Regions from separate parts of the Heyndrickxia sp. FSL K6-6286 genome, predicted to be linked through region 3. Evidence: predicted binding sites of a transcription regulator. Region 3 holds the regulator's gene; each other region holds the start of a gene.
The links. Region 3 encodes Rex, which represses fermentation and respiration genes when NADH is low (regulators of the CRP and FNR family bind a similar motif). Its sites were predicted from a motif close to TTGTGAAATATTTCACAA; they were not measured.
Positions count from the first base shown of each region.

Region 1: the regulator Rex is predicted to act here: its motif matches at 3,335-3,352, upstream of MHI39_RS11580 (nitrate reductase subunit alpha).
Region 2: the regulator Rex is predicted to act here: its motif matches at 4,449-4,466, upstream of qoxA (cytochrome aa3 quinol oxidase subunit II).

Region 1 is NZ_CP152029.1:2,295,380-2,301,808, reverse strand. Features, by position in the region: gene moaA (GTP 3',8-cyclase MoaA) at 1-650, opposite strand, end outside; gene MHI39_RS11590 (nitrate/nitrite transporter) at 791-2,290, opposite strand; gene MHI39_RS11585 (Crp/Fnr family transcriptional regulator) at 2,581-3,267, shown strand; gene MHI39_RS11580 (nitrate reductase subunit alpha) at 3,419-6,429, shown strand, end outside.
Region 2 is NZ_CP152029.1:3,765,549-3,771,977, forward strand. Features, by position in the region: gene MHI39_RS19005 (dihydrofolate reductase family protein) at 1-465, opposite strand, end outside; gene qoxD (cytochrome aa3 quinol oxidase subunit IV) at 621-908, opposite strand; gene qoxC (cytochrome aa3 quinol oxidase subunit III) at 908-1,516, opposite strand; gene qoxB (cytochrome aa3 quinol oxidase subunit I) at 1,516-3,459, opposite strand; gene qoxA (cytochrome aa3 quinol oxidase subunit II) at 3,481-4,419, opposite strand; gene MHI39_RS19030 (ABC transporter ATP-binding protein) at 4,930-5,697, opposite strand; gene MHI39_RS19035 (ABC transporter permease) at 5,801-6,429, opposite strand, start outside.
Region 3 is NZ_CP152029.1:4,886,713-4,893,141, reverse strand. Features, by position in the region: gene tsaD (tRNA (adenosine(37)-N6)-threonylcarbamoyltransferase complex transferase subunit TsaD) at 1-532, shown strand, start outside; gene MHI39_RS24515 (ABC-F family ATP-binding cassette domain-containing protein) at 1,061-2,992, opposite strand; gene moaC (cyclic pyranopterin monophosphate synthase MoaC) at 3,119-3,610, shown strand; gene MHI39_RS24505 (redox-sensing transcriptional repressor Rex) at 3,689-4,348, shown strand; gene tatA (twin-arginine translocase TatA/TatE family subunit) at 4,414-4,602, shown strand; gene tatC (twin-arginine translocase subunit TatC) at 4,697-5,452, shown strand; gene MHI39_RS24490 (YdiK family protein) at 5,530-5,724, opposite strand; gene MHI39_RS24485 (CPBP family intramembrane glutamic endopeptidase) at 5,721-6,429, opposite strand, start outside.

The DNA of each region.
Region 1 (6,429 bases), 2.6 Mb from region 3:
TATATTTCTTTTTTCGGTATGACCCGTTCGAAATTCCATCCATTTGAATTACCGACATCCATAAACTCGATAAATCTTAGTGTGACACCTTTTTCTCGAAAATATCTTGCCATAGGAATAATTTCTTGATCATTCACTCCTTTTTGAACAACCATATTTATTTTTATATGAAAACCTGCTTTTAGCGCTACATCAATTCCTTTTAAGACAATTTTTGAACTGACACCTCGACCATTTAACGCTTTAAATACTTCATCATTTAATGCATCAAGACTTATATTTAACCGTCTCAAGCCAGCTTGATATAAGCTTTCAGCATACTTTGAAAGAAAAACTCCATTTGTCGTTAAACCAATATCAGTTATTCCGTTTATATTGACTAATTTCCTAATGAGATCTTGGAGATTTTGTCGAAGCAGTGGCTCCCCACCTGTTAACCGGATTTTCTTCACACCTAATCTAGCAAATATATTCGCTAATCGTTCAATTTCTTCAAAAGATAATACTTGATCTTTCGGTAGAAAAGCATAATCTGGACCAAACACCTCTGCAGGCATACAGTAGCTACAGCGAAAATTACAACGATCTGTTACAGAAATTCTCAGATCATGTAATGGTCGATTCAATTGATCTCTGATTATTTCGTCCATATTCCCATCTCCTTAAACACACCCCATTTTAACAAACAGGAGAGTTCATCCTACTTATATATTAACAGTTTTAAAAATGAAATCTTTTAAAAAAATAATATATTTCTTAAAAAATGACAGGGAGGCACATTGGCCTCCACTTAAGCTTTATGATGTTTAATTTCAGTAAACATTCCCACATAATATTTTGTTTCACCCGCTGTATTTTGAACAGGGCTAATTGTCAACCATTCTAAATATATTTCACCATTTTTTCTTTTATTCCAAATCTCCCCTTTCCAATAACCATTTGTTTTAATAGATACCCACATCTTTTCATAAAATTTTTTATCATGTTTTCCTGATTGAATAATTTTTGGTGTTTTTCCTATAACCTCACCCATCGTATATCCTGTTACCATAGTAAAGGCAGGATTTACTCTTGTGATAGTCCCCTGTAAATCTGTTACCATTACTCCTTCAATGGTATGATCAACAATATTTTGTGATAATTCAAGCTTTTCTTGATGATACATCCAAACGACAATTATAAGACAAGCAAGGGCGACTTGTGACAGCGCCATAAATCCAATTGAATAATTTCCAGTCATATTAAATAAGAAAGAAAGAATTAATGGTGGAAAGAAACCACCTAACCCCCCCATTGCGGAAACGACACCATTGACAATCCCCGCTTGTTCAGAAAAATAAAGAGGAACGAGTTTGAAGATGGTACCATTTCCTATCCCTGCTCCAATGGCTATCACTATACACCCAATAGAATACAGTGTTAGTGTAGGTGTAAAGGCTAATAATAACCCTGCTACAGTTAATCCCGCAAATACACATATTAATATTTTAAAGGAATTAAATTTATCTCCTAACCATCCTCCTACTGGCCTTAAAAATGTTGCAATCGCAATAAAGCCAGCAGTTCTAAATCCAGCATCTACCTTATCTAATCCGAAATGCCCTACTAAAAAGTTCGGTAAATAAATCGTGAATGCTACAAAAGATCCAAAAGTTAAAAAGTAAAACAAACTTAAAAACCAAAGCTTTTGATTGTCATATACTTTTCTAAACTGTTCACTGAAAGATACTTTCATTCTTTTTTCTTTTTTATCCCCAAAGATAAAATTAAGTACGGCAAATAATAGAAGTAAAATAATGTACAATTGAACGGTAGTTTGCCAACCAAATTTAATAGCAAGTACTGGTGCTAAAAATGTAGTAATTGCTGTTCCAATATTTCCCGCTCCATATATTCCATTAACAAATCCGTGTCTTTCCTTGGGGAAATATTTAGGCAATGATGTAACTCCAACCGAAAACACAGCTCCACCAATCCCAATAAATAATCCTCCAATAATTAAATCTAAAAAACTATTTGCATAGCTTATATAAACGGCTGGTATGATAAGAAGAATAAAGCTTGTAGTAAATAATGCTCGTGAACCAAAACGATTTGTCCAAAATCCAATGGGAATTCTTAATAATGATCCTAAAATAACTGGAACTGCCGTTACAAGGGCAATCTGGTTATCTGTTAAAGCAATATCCATTTTAATAAACGACATTAAAGAAGATAAGATAACCCATATCATAAAGCCCATAATTAAACTCAATGTCTGAAGTGGTAATTGTTTTTTTCCGGAATGCATAAAGAGTACCCCTTTCAATAATTTTTTCCATTACATGTATTCATCATAAAAAATTGAAATCTATTAAGATGTGATGTTTTTCACATAAAGATTATTTTTTATATATTTTGTATTTTTTATGTACAGCTGATATTTAATTCAATTTTTAAATTATTAACTATAATAAAAAAATACTTTTTTCAAAATTTATCCTTGATTAGACCTATACTTTTTTATGCTTAAAGAGTAAGTTATAGGTAACACAACACAATTTTAAAAGGGTGATACGGTTGAAAATAGAACAAAAACCAATTAAACCTACACATTCCATTAAAATAAATGAATTAATCAAGTTTTCGGAAAAAACGATAAAAATAACGAAGGGAAATTATTTATTTCAAGAAGGAATGACAGCAGAAGGTCTCTATATCATCATCTCCGGAAAGGTTCAAATAAGTAAGATTACTTCAGACGGGCAAGAATTAACCTTTAGAATATGTAGTCAGGATGATATTGTAGGTGAAGCGATTCTTTTTTCTTATTCTTCAAGATACCTATTAACTGCTAAGGTGATTGAGGATGGCGAAGTAGCTCTCATCAGAAAAGATATATTAGAGGATGAACTGTTTAAAAATAGCTCACTTGCCTTTGAATTTATGAAATGGATGAGTGATCAATATCGGAAAACACAGACAAAATTTCGAGATCTTATTCTTCATGGTAAAAAAGGCGCTTTGTTTTCTACTTTAATTCGAATGACAAACAGTTATGGCGTACAACAGCGGAATGGGATTCTCATTGATTTACCCATTACAAATCAGGAACTGGCAAACTTCTGTGGTACCTCTCGGGAAAGTGTCAATCGTGCATTAAGCGAATTAAAAAAAGACGGGATCCTATCAACGAATAAAGGAAAAATCACTATTCATAATTTACAGTATTTAAAAGATGAAATTTGTTGTGAAGACTGTCCTGCAATCTATTGCAATATTGAATAATCATTAGGTGTTAAAGCATGAATTTCATGCTTTTTTTTATTGAAATTGTATATGTCTTTTTCGTGAAGTGTGATTAACTTCACAACTTCATCTCATTTCAATGTTTATAGTGTATGTATCAATACATTATTTCACATAAGGAGTGAAGCAAATGTCACGAAAAAGATCACCATTAACTAATCGGTTACGCTACTTTTCTCCCACCGAAAAACTGAATGATAACCATAGTGAAGTTCGCGAAGGAAATCGTGAATGGGAAGATGTTTATAGGAGAAGATGGCAATATGACAAGGTCATTAGATCCACTCACGGTGTGAACTGTACTGGCTCATGTAGCTGGAACATTTTTGTTAAAGATGGAATCGTTACATGGGAAGGTCAAAATTTAAATTACCCTACTACAGGACCAGACATGCCTGACTTTGAACCACGAGGTTGTCCACGTGGTGCCAGCTTCTCATGGTATATATATAGCCCATTACGAGTGAAATACCCTTACATCAGAGGAGTCTTATTACTCATGTGGCGTGAAGCGCTTCAAGCACATTCCAACCCTCTTGAAGCATGGAAAAGTATCATTGAAGATGAAGAAAAAGCGAAGCAATATAAAGAAGCAAGAGGAAAAGGTGGATTTATGCGAGCAGACTGGGAAGAAGCATCCATGCTAGTTGCTGCCTCCCTTCTCTATACGGTTTTAAAATATGGACCTGACCGCAATATTGGCTTCTCTCCAATTCCAGCAATGTCTATGCTTAGTTATGCTGGAGGATCAAGGTTCATGCATCTGATGGGTGCACCTATGTTAAGCTTTTATGATTGGTATGCAGATTTACCGCCTGCATCCCCACAAATTTGGGGTGATCAAACGGATGTACCAGAAAGCAGTGATTGGTATAATTCAAGCTACATTATTACATGGGGATCAAATATTCCTTTAACTCGCACACCTGATGCTCATTTTCTAGCGGAAGCACGGTACCGTGGGGCGAAAGTAATTTCTTTGAGTCCAGACTATGCTGAATCAACCAAATTTGCGGATGATTGGTTAAGTGTGAAACAAGGTACCGATGGTGCAATTGCTATGGCAATGGGTCATGTCATCTTGAATGAATTCTATGTGCAAAATCAAGTAAATTATTTCTCTAATTATGTGAAGAAATACACAGACTTTCCTTTTCTTGTTACATTAAAGAAACAAGATGAAGGATTTATTGCCGACCGATTTTTAAATGCCAACGATATTGGTAGATCCACTAAAAATGGTGAATGGAAGCCTGTTCTCATGAATGACAGGTCACAAAAAATTGCTGTTCCAAATGGCACAATGGGTTCTCGCTGGGAAAACAACAGAAAATGGAATTTGCACCTACAGGATGAGGACTCCAATGAAGTGATCGATCCTAGACTTTCATTACTTGGAATAGAAGAAAAATGTGTAAAGCTATTTATCCCTTACTTTGGTGAAGGTGACACAAATGTTTTGGAGCGCGTCGTCCCTATTCAAACGATAAAGCATGACGGAGAAACCATTTATTACACCACTGTCTATGATTTAATGCTGGCAAACTATGGAATCGACAGAGGAATCGGTGGCATAGTTGCAAAAAGTTACGATGATGATGTGCCCTTTACTCCAAAATGGCAAGAGAAGATTACTGGTGTGAAAAGTGAGCAAATCATTAAGATTGCCCGTGAGTTTGCCCAAAATGCCATCGATACGAATGGAAGATCAATGATCATTGTCGGCGCTGGAATAAACCATTGGTTTCATTCTGATACTATTTATCGAGCTGTTCTGAATCTCGTTCTTCTCGTTGGAGCAGAAGGCGTTAACGGTGGAGGTTGGGCCCATTATGTAGGTCAAGAAAAATTACGTCCTGTTGAAGGCTGGCAAACTATTGCAATGGCACGTGATTGGCAAGGACCACCTAGATTACAGAATGGTACTTCCTTCTTTTACTTTGCAACCGATCAGTGGCGCTATGAAGATATACCAGTTTCAACCCAAGTATCACCTGTATATGGGAAGCCTAGATATGAGCATAACGCTGATTATAATGTAATGGCAGCAAGACTAGGCTGGCTCCCTTCGTATCCAACCTTCAATGCAAACAGTTTGGAACTATATAAACAAGCAAAAAATGCAGGGAATCATACAGGATCTGAAATTGCACAATATATCGCCAAACAATTAAAGCATCGAAAATTACAATTTTCTATTGAAGATCCAGATAATGAAGTGAATTTTCCCCGCAATTTAATTGTATGGCGTGCCAATTTAATTTCAAGTTCCGGAAAAGGACATGAATATTTTTTAAAGCACTTATTAGGTGCAACAAATGGTCTATTAAATGATGATTCAGATAGTATTAGGCCAGAAGAAATCCATTGGCGCGATCAAGCACCGGAAGGAAAACTAGACTTGCTGATTAATTTAGATTTTCGAATGGCTGGAACTGCACTTTATTCTGATGTAGTCCTGCCGGCTTCAACATGGTATGAAAAACATGATTTGAGCAGTACAGACATGCATCCCTTCGTTCATCCGTTTAATCCGGCAATCTCCTCACCTTGGGAGGCAAAATCTGATTGGGATATTTTTAATAGACTTGCAATGGCAGTTTCTAAGCTTGCTAAAGATATTGATTTAGAACCTATTAATGATATCGTTGCTACTCCATTGCAGCACGATACTCAACAAGAACTAGCACAGCCATTAGGAAAAATAAAAGATTGGTCAAAGGATGAATGCGAACCAATACCAGGCAAAACGATGCCACAAATTCATGTGGTTGAACGAGATTTTCGTCTCATCCATGAAAAAATGAAAGCTCTTGGCCCAAATGTTAAAAATCAACCAATGGGTACAAAAGGAATTTCCTGGTCTGTTGAAGATGTATACGAAAAGTTAAAAAAAGTTAATGGATCCATTAAGGATGGCATTGGAGATGGATGTCCAGATATTAGCAATGCTTTTAAAGCTTCTGAAGCTGTTCTCATGCTCTCCTCTACCACAAACGGAAAGCTTGCAGTGAGAGCATGGGAATCTTTAGAAAAGCAAACGGATTTACATTTACGTGATTTAGCAGAAGAGCGTGAGGAAGAATGCTTTAATTTTGAACAAATTACAGCTCAACCGAAAACCGTCATCACCTCCCCCGC
Region 2 (6,429 bases), 1.1 Mb from region 3:
ACGTAGTTTAACATTGCCAAATAAAGGTATCCCCGTGCCAATCATTACAGGGTTAATCTTTAAGACTAATTGATCAATAAGTTGATGTTCAATTAATGAACCCGCCAATTTCCCTCCACCACAGAGCCACAACTTTCCATCTTCCTTCATTTTAAGATCTTGTATAAAGCTTACCGCGTTATTTTTAATTAATTTGACTTTATCGTTTGATTCAAATTGCATTGTGTTTGAGAAAATATAATGCTTCAACTCATAAGGGCTAGGCTCACCCGGCTTAAGACCGAATTGAAAGCCGTATTCATATGTTTTCCCACCCATTAGTACCGCATCATATTGCTGAATATCTGATATGAAATCTGTACTATGATCACCCTCGTTTAAAAATATAGAATCGTCAGCTACTCCATTCGAATCCGCAATAAAATTGTCAAGTGTAATTGCAGTATGATAAATCAATTTTGCCATTCAGAAATCCCTCCCTTTAAACGCGAACTTTCTAAATGATTCTATAAAACTTTTATTATTTCCTTTAAATTCTTGAGATTAAATTTTATTCGTCTCCCCCCACCTGCATTCAACAAAAAAACGCCCATGTCACTCGGACATGGACGTTTTTTCTTTTAGTTATGCATTACCCAAATGGAACCTAATACAATGGTAAGGGCAATGATGATACTGTATATAATGTTCCCAACTTGAACTTTAGAGTTTTCACTTTCTTTAATGTGCATGAACATGAATAGCTGCATTCCAGCTTGTAGGAAGGCGAGAATACCGATAATGCTCATAATCGTTGATTTAGGAAGATTAGTATGCAATGCAACAATCATTGCCGCAATCGTCATGACTAATGATAAAAAGAAGCCAACAATATGTCCAATTGGATATTTTGAATGATGTTGTCCCATTACTTAATCAGCCCTCCTAAATAAACAAATGTAAAGATAAAGATCCAAACAACGTCAAGGAAATGCCAGTAAAGACTGATAATGAAAAATTTCCTTGAAGTTACAGGTGTTAATCCTCTTTTTACTAGTTGATAAATGAGAAGAATTCCCCAAAGAATCCCCATTGATACGTGCAGACCATGGGTACCTAGTAAAACAAAGAACCCTGATAGAAATCCACTTGTTTGTAATGTTGCTCCTTCGTGGACATAATCAATAAACTCATGAAGTTCAAAATAAATGAACCCTGCTCCCAAAAGAAGTGTCACAATAAACCAAAGGAGTAGTCCCTTTTTATTATTATTTCGCATTGAAAAAATAGCGAGACCACATGTGAAACTACTTACTAAAAGGAGAATTGTTTCGGTCATTACATCTTTGATCTTAAATAATTCTAATTGATCAGGACCACCTGCAGTAGCCCCTGAAAGAACAAAATAAGTAGCGAAGAGAGTCGCAAATAATGCGATCTCTGCACCTAAGAAAATCCAAAAACCAAATATATTTAATCTGCTTTGTTCAGTTTGATATTCTAACGGCAAAGACGTGTCTAAATGTTCACTACTCATCATTTTTCACCCCTTGCTGCAAGTTCAGTACTTAAAATTTCATCAACTTCAACATGGTATCCTTCATCACGATCTAGGGAGCGCCATGCTAAACAGCCTAAAATAATGATTAATCCGATAATGGCCATCCACCACCAAGAGAAGACGAGACCAAAACCACCAATACCGAAGCCTACAGCCGAAATAAATGGCATAGCGGTGTTACTAGGCATGTGGATCGGTTTAACTTCCTCTTTCTTATAAAGAGGTGTTTTGTTTTGTTTCATATCCCAATAAGCATCAATATCTTTCACTTCTGGTGCCACTGCAAAATTATAATGTGGGACTGGAGTTGGTGTTGCCCATTCTAATGTACGACCATCCCATGGATCACCTGTTACATCACGTTCACCATGTTTAAGGCTGTAAATGATATTCCATACAAGTACTAGGAATCCGATACCCATTAATACACCACCGATGGTAGAAACAACGTTTAAGCCTGTCCAACCAAGACCATCTTGATATGTGTACATACGACGTGTCATACCTTTTAAACCTAGTACAAATTGTGGTAAGAAACATACGTTAAATCCAACCATCCAGAACCAGAATGTAATTTTTCCAAGTTTTTCGTTTAACATATGACCAAACATTTTTGGATACCAATAATGTAATCCAGCAAAACATGCGAAGGCTACACCTGGAATTAATGTGTAATGGAAGTGAGCTATTAAGAAATAACTATTATGATATTGATAATCTGCTGCCGCCATTGCAAGCATAACTCCGGTTACCCCACCGATTAAAAAGTTCGGAATGAAGGCAAGTGACCAAAGCATTGCTGATGTTAATTTAAGTTTTCCTTTATACATTGTAAAGAGCCAGTTAAATAATTTTACACCTGTTGGTATCGCAATGAGCATCGTTGAAATAGAGAAGAACGAGTTCACTACTGCGGTATTCCCCATTGTAAAGAAATGGTGAACCCATGTGAAATAACTAAATAATGCAATTGCTAACATTGAAAAGACCATTGATTTATAACCAAATAATCGTTTCTTCGCAAATGTACTTATAATCTCTGAGTAAATACCTAGGGACGGTAATAGAACGATATATACTTCAGGATGTCCCCATATCCAGAATAAGTTACTCCATAACATCGGCATACCGCCAGATGCCATCGTAAAGAAGTGTGAACCAAATAATCGGTCAAATGTCATTAAACCTAATGCAACAGTCAATACTGGGAATGCAAAGATAATAATGACACACATGATTAATACAGACCAAACAAACATTGGCATTTTCATTAGTGACATTCCTTTAGTTCTCATCTTAAGAATGGTCACTAAGAAGTTGATACCGGTAATTAATGTACCAATACCAGCAATCTGCAAGGCTACTGCGTAATAGTTATTACCTACTTCAGGACTAAACTCTGTTCCCGCTAATGGGAAGTAAGAAGTCCATCCAGCTGTAGGAGATCCTCCAATAATGAAAGAAATATTAAATAATGCACAACCTGCTGCAAACGTCCAGAAACTGAATGCATTAAGCATTGGATACGCAACATCACGTGCGCCCAGTTGAAGAGGAACCGCAATATTAATGAGTCCCATTAAAAATGGCATCGCCATAAATAAAATCATTATTGTACCATGAGTCGTAAAGATCCCATCGTAGTGATTAGCGTCAAGTAATTTTAAATTCGGTGCGGTAAGCTGTGCCCTCATCATTAAGGCATCGACACCGCCGCGGAATAGCATTAATACCGCAACTAGAACATACATTACACCGATTTTTTTATGATCAACGGTAGTTAGCCAGTTTGTCCAAAGCCATTTCCATTTTTTAAAATAGGTTAGATAAAAAATGATACCGATCATTGCTAGGGCTATACCAGCTTCGGTCACATATATAATCGGTTCACCTGTGACGAAAAATTCATCTAGCTTCATATATTTTCTCCTCCAATCTTCTTAATGTTGATGTTCTGACATGTCCATACCATCCATATCCATGTCCATGTCTTTCATATCATGTTCTTGATTGGTTTCTTTTTTCTCCATCATTCCGTGCTGATGTGGTGTTTTCACCCATGGCAAATGTGTACCTGTATACGTCATACGACCTACGACACCAGGTTTTAGAATTTTATTGTAATCAGCCTTTGTTAAAGCTGGAGCACTATTTTTCACATCTTTTACCCATTGATCAAAGTCCTTTTGTGTCTGTGATAGAACTTCAAAGTCCATATGGGCAAAGCCTTCACCATTAAAGTTGGCATTTCTTCCTAGGTAAGAACCTGGTTTATCAGCTAAAAGGATTAATTCCATTGAGTGATTTGGCATCGTATATTTTTGACCACCTAACTCAGGCACCCAAAATGAAGCCATTGTTCCTGCTGATGTTAATTGAAACTTAACAGGAGTATCCTCAGGAATATTTACATAGTTGACTGTTTCAATTCCTTGTTCTGGATAACTAAATATCCATTTCCAATCTGCTGAAGTCACATTGATGACGATCGGCTTCTTGTCTTCATACCCCTTTGGGATATCTTCTAATTGATAGTTTGCTTTAACAGTTGGAATAGCTACAGCAATAATAATGACAATTGGTATAGCAGTCCAAATGATTTCAAGCCACGTATTCCCGTGTTGATCTGGTGGCATATAATCTGCTGCTAAGCGTTTTTCCCGATATTTATAAACCATAAAAATAAATAGTCCTAAAACAACAACTAGAATAATCATCATTAACCAGAAAGAGTAAACAATTAAATCATATTGTTTTTGTGCAACTGGTCCTTGTGGATTTAAAACTGCAATTTTACTAGTATCACATCCACTTAATAGAAAAATAGATGATAGTAGAACCAAAGACACTATTTTCCATGGTAGTTTTTTTGCTCTCATTCGTTTCCTCTCCTTCCAATTCAAGAAATATGTATAATATTTCACAAAGTAAAATAAGAAAATGACATATTCGTCACTTGATCGAATATCTATACTCAAAAATGGTACTCGAATAGTGTACTGCAATTTATAAGATTTTAAAATTGTTTTGTTCACTAATTCACAAACTAGACAATATTTATTCATAAATAATACAAAAAATATTCTCCTATAGTATATTGACATTTTTTACGTCCCAAAATACTGGAAATAGTGGTTAAAACATGGAATTGTTAGTTTACTAAAAAAATAGTTACACTCAGTTTTTTTCACATAATCGAATGTAATTTGTATTCAAAGATTGAAAGATATAAAAAAGACCCAAAAAGATATAGAGTCTTTTTAGGGCTATCATGAAAGAAATCTTTATATCGTTTTAATCATTTTCTTCTGAAAAATAGTACGAAACGCCATCTAATTCTAATAATCCTTTAATGGGATATTTAAGACATTTACTAAATACTTATTTTACTAAAACCCGTTATCGACTAACCATTTCATAAGACTTTCTTCTCTTTTCTTACTATTCTCATGCTGGACATTGTATTTAAGCATTTTCTTCTGTGCCACAATATTGCCATCCATCATAAATAACACTCTTTCCGTTTTAGCTGCGACCTTTACATCATGGGTAACGATCAGGATGGTTGTCCCTTTTTTATTAATATCCGCAAGTATGGTCATGATTTCTGCTGTTGATTTGGAATCTAATGCTCCGGTCGGTTCATCGCCAAATAGGATGTCCGGATCATTGATTAATGCTCTGCAAATTGCGACTCTCTGGAGTTGCCCTCCAGATGCCTGGATAATCGTATTATTAGCAATCCTATCAATTCCTGTCATTTCCATTAACATTTTTGCTTTTCGATATGTTGCCTTTTTATCCGCATCTTTTGATACAAGAGCAGGGAACATAACATTATCTATCAGTGACAAATTTTTTAATAGATGAATATCTTGAAAAATAAACCCCATATGATTTAATCGAACCCGTGCTAGTTCCTCTTCTTTTAGTCTAGCAATATCACGATTTTTAAATTTCACACTTCCGGAAGTAATTCTATCCATCCCACTTATATTATAAAGCAGTGTTGATTTTCCGCTCCCAGATGGCCCCATAACCGATACAAATTCACCTTCATCTATCTTTAAGCTTATATCCTTTAAAATATGAAGCCGATTCCCCTTGCCTAATTCAACCTTTTTATTCATTTTTCCTGCTTCCAATATTGCACTCATCTTTATTCCTCCCACCCGAACTTTTCATTCAATAGGTATATATCGTGTTCCGCTCCCTGATTTCATTGGATACCTTGACAGGCAAGAACCCTTTATCCTATTTCTATCTTCTTAAAATTACAGACAAATCTTCTTTTATAGCTATCCTGCAGGACATGTAAATAGTCATTCCAACTATTGCAATCAGTGCCAGCGGACATAGCAACCAAGTCTGCCAGACAATATTAACCAATTCAATTTTTGCAGCACCCATAGAGGACATCGCCATGTTTACTAATAGCTCTCCTAAATAGTTTGAGGCAATAACCCCAAAGATGATTCCCAATACTAGCACCAACATGGTTCCTGCCATATATTGCTGACAAATATGTTTGGAAGTTAGCCCAACACATCGCATAATGGCAATCTGAGACATGTCCTTAGACAATAACATCCGCAGAAATAACGAGGTAATTAATACACTAATGATGACTGCAATAATGATTGCACCTACTACAATCGTACTCATTTGATCTATGATATTTCCAAGAGTTTGCTGTGTATATTCCTTGATATCATTCACTTGCGCAGAATCATACGTATTCTGGTAGTATGCCATCTTACTAGGTATATCAACGCCTTCGATTAGATCAATGCTTACGATATACCATAGAACGGCATCTTTATTTATACCGAAACTGGTATCCGCTTTTGCTGTTTTTCCTCCATTTGTAATATCTTGATAAATACCAG
Region 3 (6,429 bases):
TGCAGCAGGAGAAGCATACGATAAAGTGGCAAGAACCCTTCATCTTCCTTATCCTGGTGGCCCACATATTGATCGTCTTGCGCATGAGGGGACAGCAACAATTGATTTACCAAGAGCATGGTTAGAAGATGATTCATATGACTTTAGTTTTAGCGGTTTGAAATCTGCCGTTATAAACACGTTGCATAATGCAGAACAAAAAGGGATATCTATCGATCCAAAAAATATGGCGGCTAGCTTTCAGGCGAGTGTGATTGATGTACTAGTGACAAAAACCTTAAAAGCTGCAAAGGAATTTAAGGTGAAGCAAGTTTTATTATCGGGTGGCGTAGCAGCAAATAAAGGTTTAAGAGAAGAATTAGATAAAGCGTTCGCTACAATAATGGATATTGAATTAGTTATTCCTCCTCTAGTGTTATGTACTGATAATGCAGCTATGATTGCTGCAGCCGGAAGTATACTTTATGAAAAAGGAAAACGAAGCCAGTATTCTTTAAATGCAAATCCAAGTTTAGATATAGAACATTTTTGAGGCATGTGACCACATGCTTCTTTTTTTTTAGTTCTTTTCTCAAATATTGTTGCTGTTAACTGCAGGACCAAAAGCCAGTTGGTCTTTTATAAAAGGAACAAGTACAAAACAACCTTTTTAGTAATGTAAAAAGTAAATATGGAAAAAATTATCCACATGTGAATAAGTGGGATGCGAACAGTTGTTGTTGTGCACATTATGTGGATATCTTGTGTATAAGTTAATTGGCGTGTGAATAAATAATTGACCAAATAGTATGTTTTCTGTGGATAATGTGTATAAGTCTGTTGATAATCTGATGAAACTACAAATAATAACACTTTTATATAGGAATAAATAATAAAAAACTGTGGACAATCATGTGGAAAAAGATATAGAGACAAGTTGTTTAGGAGAAATGATCGTTAATCTTTTTAGGTACTATGGTTCAATTTCAAGTAGTATGTATAACTGTTATAGGTATAAAACAAGGATGTCTATAAGGAATAAGTTCCTTTAGACACCCTTTGTTTTATGTCTTCTCAATATCTATTCATTACTTTCTTCTATTTCGGCCCACTCAGACATTAATTCATCAATGTCGGTTTTGAGTTTTTCAATTTCAGCGTTTATCTCAGTAACTTTTTCATGATCCTGATATATGTTAGGATCACATAATAATTCCTCTTTTTGTTGCAACTCATTTTCATATTGTTCAATCGTAGATTCGATCTCTTCAATTCTTCTTTTACGTTGTCTTTCTAGTTTTTTAGCTTCTTTATCTAGCTGATAGGATTGCCTTGCAGTATTCGGTTTATCTTCTACCAGTTTCTGACCTTCGTTTTTAAGTTTTTTTAATTCCAATAATTCCAGTTGCTTTTCAATATAGTAATCATAATCTCCAAGAAACTCTGTTGTACTTTCCTTAGAAAGCTCAATCACTTTGGTTGCTAATCTGTTAATAAAATAGCGGTCATGAGATACGAATAGGATAGTTCCAGGATAATCAATTAAGGCATTTTCGAGTACTTCTTTACTATCTAAATCCAGATGGTTAGTCGGTTCATCGAGAATGAGGAAGTTTGCTCTTTGCATTAAAAGCTTGGATAATGCAAGTCTAGCTTTTTCTCCACCACTTAAGCTGGAAACCGTTTTTAGTACATCGTCTCCTGTAAATAAAAAGTTGCCTAATACAGTACGTATTTCTTTTTCATCTTTCAATGGATAGTCATCCCAAAGTTCATTTAACACTGTTTTATTGGATGTCAGATTCGCTTGTTCCTGATCATAATAACCAATTGTTACATTGGAACCATAAGAAATATTCCCCGATAATAGCGTTAGTTTTTTAATGATACTTTTTAGAAGAGTTGATTTCCCGACACCGTTAGGACCAACTAATGCAATACTATCGCCTTTTTTGATTGCAAGCTGGATCCCTTTAGCGATAATGTTGTCTTCATAACCAATTGCACCGTTTACCAGGTTTAATACCTCATTTCCACTTTGTCGTTCGATGTCAAATGTGAAATTAGCTGATTTTTCATCACCGAGAGGTTTATCCATTATTGTCATCTTTTCAAGCTGTTTTCTTCTACTTTGAGCTCTTTTAGTTGTAGATGCTCTTGCTAGATTTCGTTGTATAAAATCTTGAAGTTTCGCAACTTCTTCTTGTTGTTTTTCATATTGTTTGAAATCACGCTCATACTGTTCTGCTTTTTGAACTAAGTATTGACTGTAATTACCGTGAAATTTTTGTATAGAATGGCGTGAGAGTTCATAGACTTGATTAACTACTTTATCTAAGAAATAACGATCATGAGAAACAATTAGAATTGCACCATCATATCCTTGTAGATACTGTTCTAACCAAGAGAGTGTGTCAATATCCAAGTGGTTTGTAGGCTCGTCCAAAATCAATACATCAGGTTTCGTTAAAAGTAGCTTGGCAAGTGCTAGGCGAGTTTTTTGACCACCACTTAGTGTTTCAATCATTGTCGAATAGTCAAAAGTATCAAAGCGTAAGCCATGAAGCACAGAACGAATATCTGCTTCGTATTGATAACCACCAGAATCTTTAAATTTAACCTGTAAACGATCATATTCAGATAGAATTTTTTGATGGAGATCAGGGTTTTCATAGTAGGTAGGATCAGCGATTTTTTGCTCCAGTTCTCTTAATTGTGTCTCCATTTTTTGCAAATCTTTAAAAACAGTTAACATTTCATCCCATATTGATAATGATGATTCCAAACCTGTATTTTGAGCAAGATATCCGATTGAGACATCTTTTGGTTTCATGATCTCTCCAGAATCAAGAGATAGTTGACCAGAAATAATTTTTAATAAGGTGGACTTACCCGCACCGTTTCGTCCAACTAGAGCAATACGATCTCTCGTTTGAATTTCTAGCTTTATATTCGATAAAATAAGTTCAGCACCAAAATGTTTTGTTAGTTGTTGAACTTGTAATAAAATCATAGTTTTTTCACCTCATCTATATAGGTAGTTTAACTTATTGACGAGTGTTTCGGCAATGAAACACATTAATTAGATGAAGGACAATACCTATAAAATAGTGTATGATGAAGAGAGAGGTGTTTGAAAATGTCCAAGCTTACACATTTTAATGAACAAGGTCGAGCGAAGATGGTTGATGTAAGTGCTAAGCCTGAAACTATTCGAACCGCTTTTGCTACATCGAGTGTAGAATTAAGCCATGAATTATATCATTTAATTCATGATAATAAAATGAAAAAAGGTGATGTTTTAGCGGTTGCTCAGGTAGCTGGAATTATGGCTGCAAAAAAAACATCGGATATAATTCCAATGTGCCATCCGATACTAATAAATGGGGTAAACATTGAGTTCGCTTGGGAACAGAAAAATGAACTTCAATATATCCTAAAGATCAATGCCACTGTTAAGACAAAAGGAAATACCGGTGTTGAGATGGAAGCTTTGACAGCAGCATCCGTATCAGCTCTAACGGTATATGATATGTGTAAGGCGGTAGACAAAGGAATTGTCATTGGACCAACATTTTTAGTAGAGAAAACTGGTGGTGTATCAAGCGCTGATTTTCAAAGGAATAGGTGAAACACTGAGCAAGTGAACGGTAAATTTACATGATATTTCCTTTTCGCTTATGTACTAGAGACTTATGGGGGAGTGCGTATGAATGAAGAGCAAATAAAGATACCTCAAGCAACGGCAAAAAGATTGCCACTTTATTATCGATTTCTGAAAAATTTACATTCATCCGGTAAACAGCGTGTATCATCTGCAGAATTAAGTGAAGCGGTAAAAGTAGATTCCGCAACTATCCGCAGAGATTTTTCCTATTTTGGGGCTCTTGGAAAAAAAGGATATGGCTATAATGTAAATTATTTATTGTCGTTTTTTAGGAAAACATTAGATCAGGATGAAGTAACAAAAGTAGCGTTAATTGGCGTGGGTAATTTAGGTACTGCTTTTTTAAATTATAACTTTATGAAGAATAATAATACAAAAATAGAAATTGCATTTGAGGTCGATCCTGACAAGGTGGGTAAAAAAGTAGGACAAGTACCTGTCTATCATTTAGATGAACTTGTACCACGTTTGATCGAGGAAGACATCAGTGTCGTTATACTTACTATACCAGCAGAGGTTGCTCAAGGGGTTACTGACGAAGTAACTAAATCCAATGTAAAAGGTATATTAAATTTTACACCGGCTAGACTAAATGTACCTTCATCAATTCGGGTGCACCATATAGATCTAGCTGTTGAATTGCAATCATTAGTTTACTTTTTAAAGCACTATCCAAATGACACGGAAAATTCACAAGACTAACTATAATTAATAATGGATTCTCGTCACGAATTGCTTTATGATGATACTATGAGGAGGTGGGCTTGATGGGACCAGGAATTGGAAGTATTATTCTCATTGTCATTATAGCCTTACTAGTTTTCGGACCGAAAAAATTACCCCAATTAGGCAGAGCTGCAGGGGATACATTAAAAGAATTTAAAAACGCTACAAAAGGCTTAGCAGATGAAGAAGAAGATAAGCCAAAAACAGAAAGTAAAGATCAAGTAAAATAAATCTCGTTTTCTTAATACTAGGTTTTGGCATCTTTTCATTACAACAGAAATGATAGTAAGGAAAGAGTCTAAGTAAATGTTAGGATGAAATTATATGAGTCAAAAAGACATGACGATTTTTGAACATATATCTGAGTTAAGGAAACGACTGTTTGTTATAGTCGTTTTCTTTATCTTGGCTGTAGTAGTGAGCTTTTTTCTATCACAACCACTCATACGCTATCTTCAGGAATCAGATTTAGCAAAAGAAATAACGATGAATGCTTTCCGATTAACTGATCCATTTAAAGTTTTTATGGAGATGACATTATACTTGGCGCTGGTGATTATTTTGCCTGTCATTCTCTATCAGTTATGGGCGTTTATTAGTCCTGGTTTGTATGAGAAGGAGCGAAAAGTTACATTAAGCTATATTCCCGCAGCGGTGCTGTTGTTCTTAGCTGGAATAGCTTTTTCATATTTTATCTTATTTCCGCTTATCTTAAAATTTATGATGCAGCTTTCATCACAAATGAATATAAACCCAGTTATCGGTATAAATGAATATTTCTCGTTCTTATTTCAGATTACGCTACCTTTTGGGCTTTTATTTGAACTGCCAATTGTTGTTTTATTTTTAACACGTTTAGGTATTATTACACCGATGTTTTTGGCTAAGGTACGAAAATATGCCTACTTCTTATTAATCGTTCTTGCTGCCTTTATTACACCACCGGATGTAATGTCACAAATTGTTGTAGCAATACCTTTAATGATTTTATATGAGATTAGTATCTGGCTCTCAAAAATCGGCTACCGTAAGTCAAAAGCGGCTGAATTGCAATATGAACTTGAAAGAGAATCTGAATAAAAAGAGATGTTCATAAGTTTGATACTTATGAACATCTCTTTTTTTATTACTGTTGTAAAATCATAACTGTATACTTTTTATTTTTTCTGTTGGCTTTTTTGCTTAAAGTGCAAGGTGATTAGTCGAAATCCAGAGCCATAATCAATGGTTGCTAAAAAGATAAGCATATACGCAAAAAAAGACCAACCATTTATATTCACTTGCTGAATAGCAAAGAAAGTGAACAAAGTGCCTAAAAGGCAATATACTACCCCGGATAATAATGGTCTCATGTGAAAAATCCTCCAATAAAACTTTGATTCTCAATTAATTTTTGTATTTCTTCACGATTAGCAATTTGTGCAATGACAACTAGTGTATTCATCATAACATGAGCAGTAATAGGTACGATGATCCGATTCGTCATTTTGTAAAGAAACGCGAAAGTAAATCCCATGGCAGTATATAAAAGCAAATGAGTCAATTCCATATGGGCAAGTCCGAAAATAATGGAACTAATTAGAGCCGATAGAAAAAAAGATAATCGTTTATGTAATGATCCAAAAATCACCTTACGAAATACAATTTCTTCTAATATAGGACCAATAATCGAACTTACTAGGACAACAATTGGAAAGTTTTCTATAATCGTAACGATTCTTTGCGTATTTTCAGAACCAACCTTAATTCCAATCAACTGTTCAATAATGGAGGCGATTGCTTGAGCAAAGAAGGCTAAAAAGATTCCACCTACTGCCCATAAGACTGATTTCCCAGCAGACAGCTGGTCCTTTCTTTCAGAACGCTCTTTTCTTTCTGACTTTCTTAGTAGGAGTAAAACAACTAAAAGACAGGCAAGAAAACTGAATACCATCCAAATGATTGGGGCCATTTTGATCATATAAGCTTTTGAAGCATGAAATCCGTTTACACCAATCTCATATACAATGGGGTTACAGATATAACCAGATAATTGCATGACAATATAAGCGATTAAG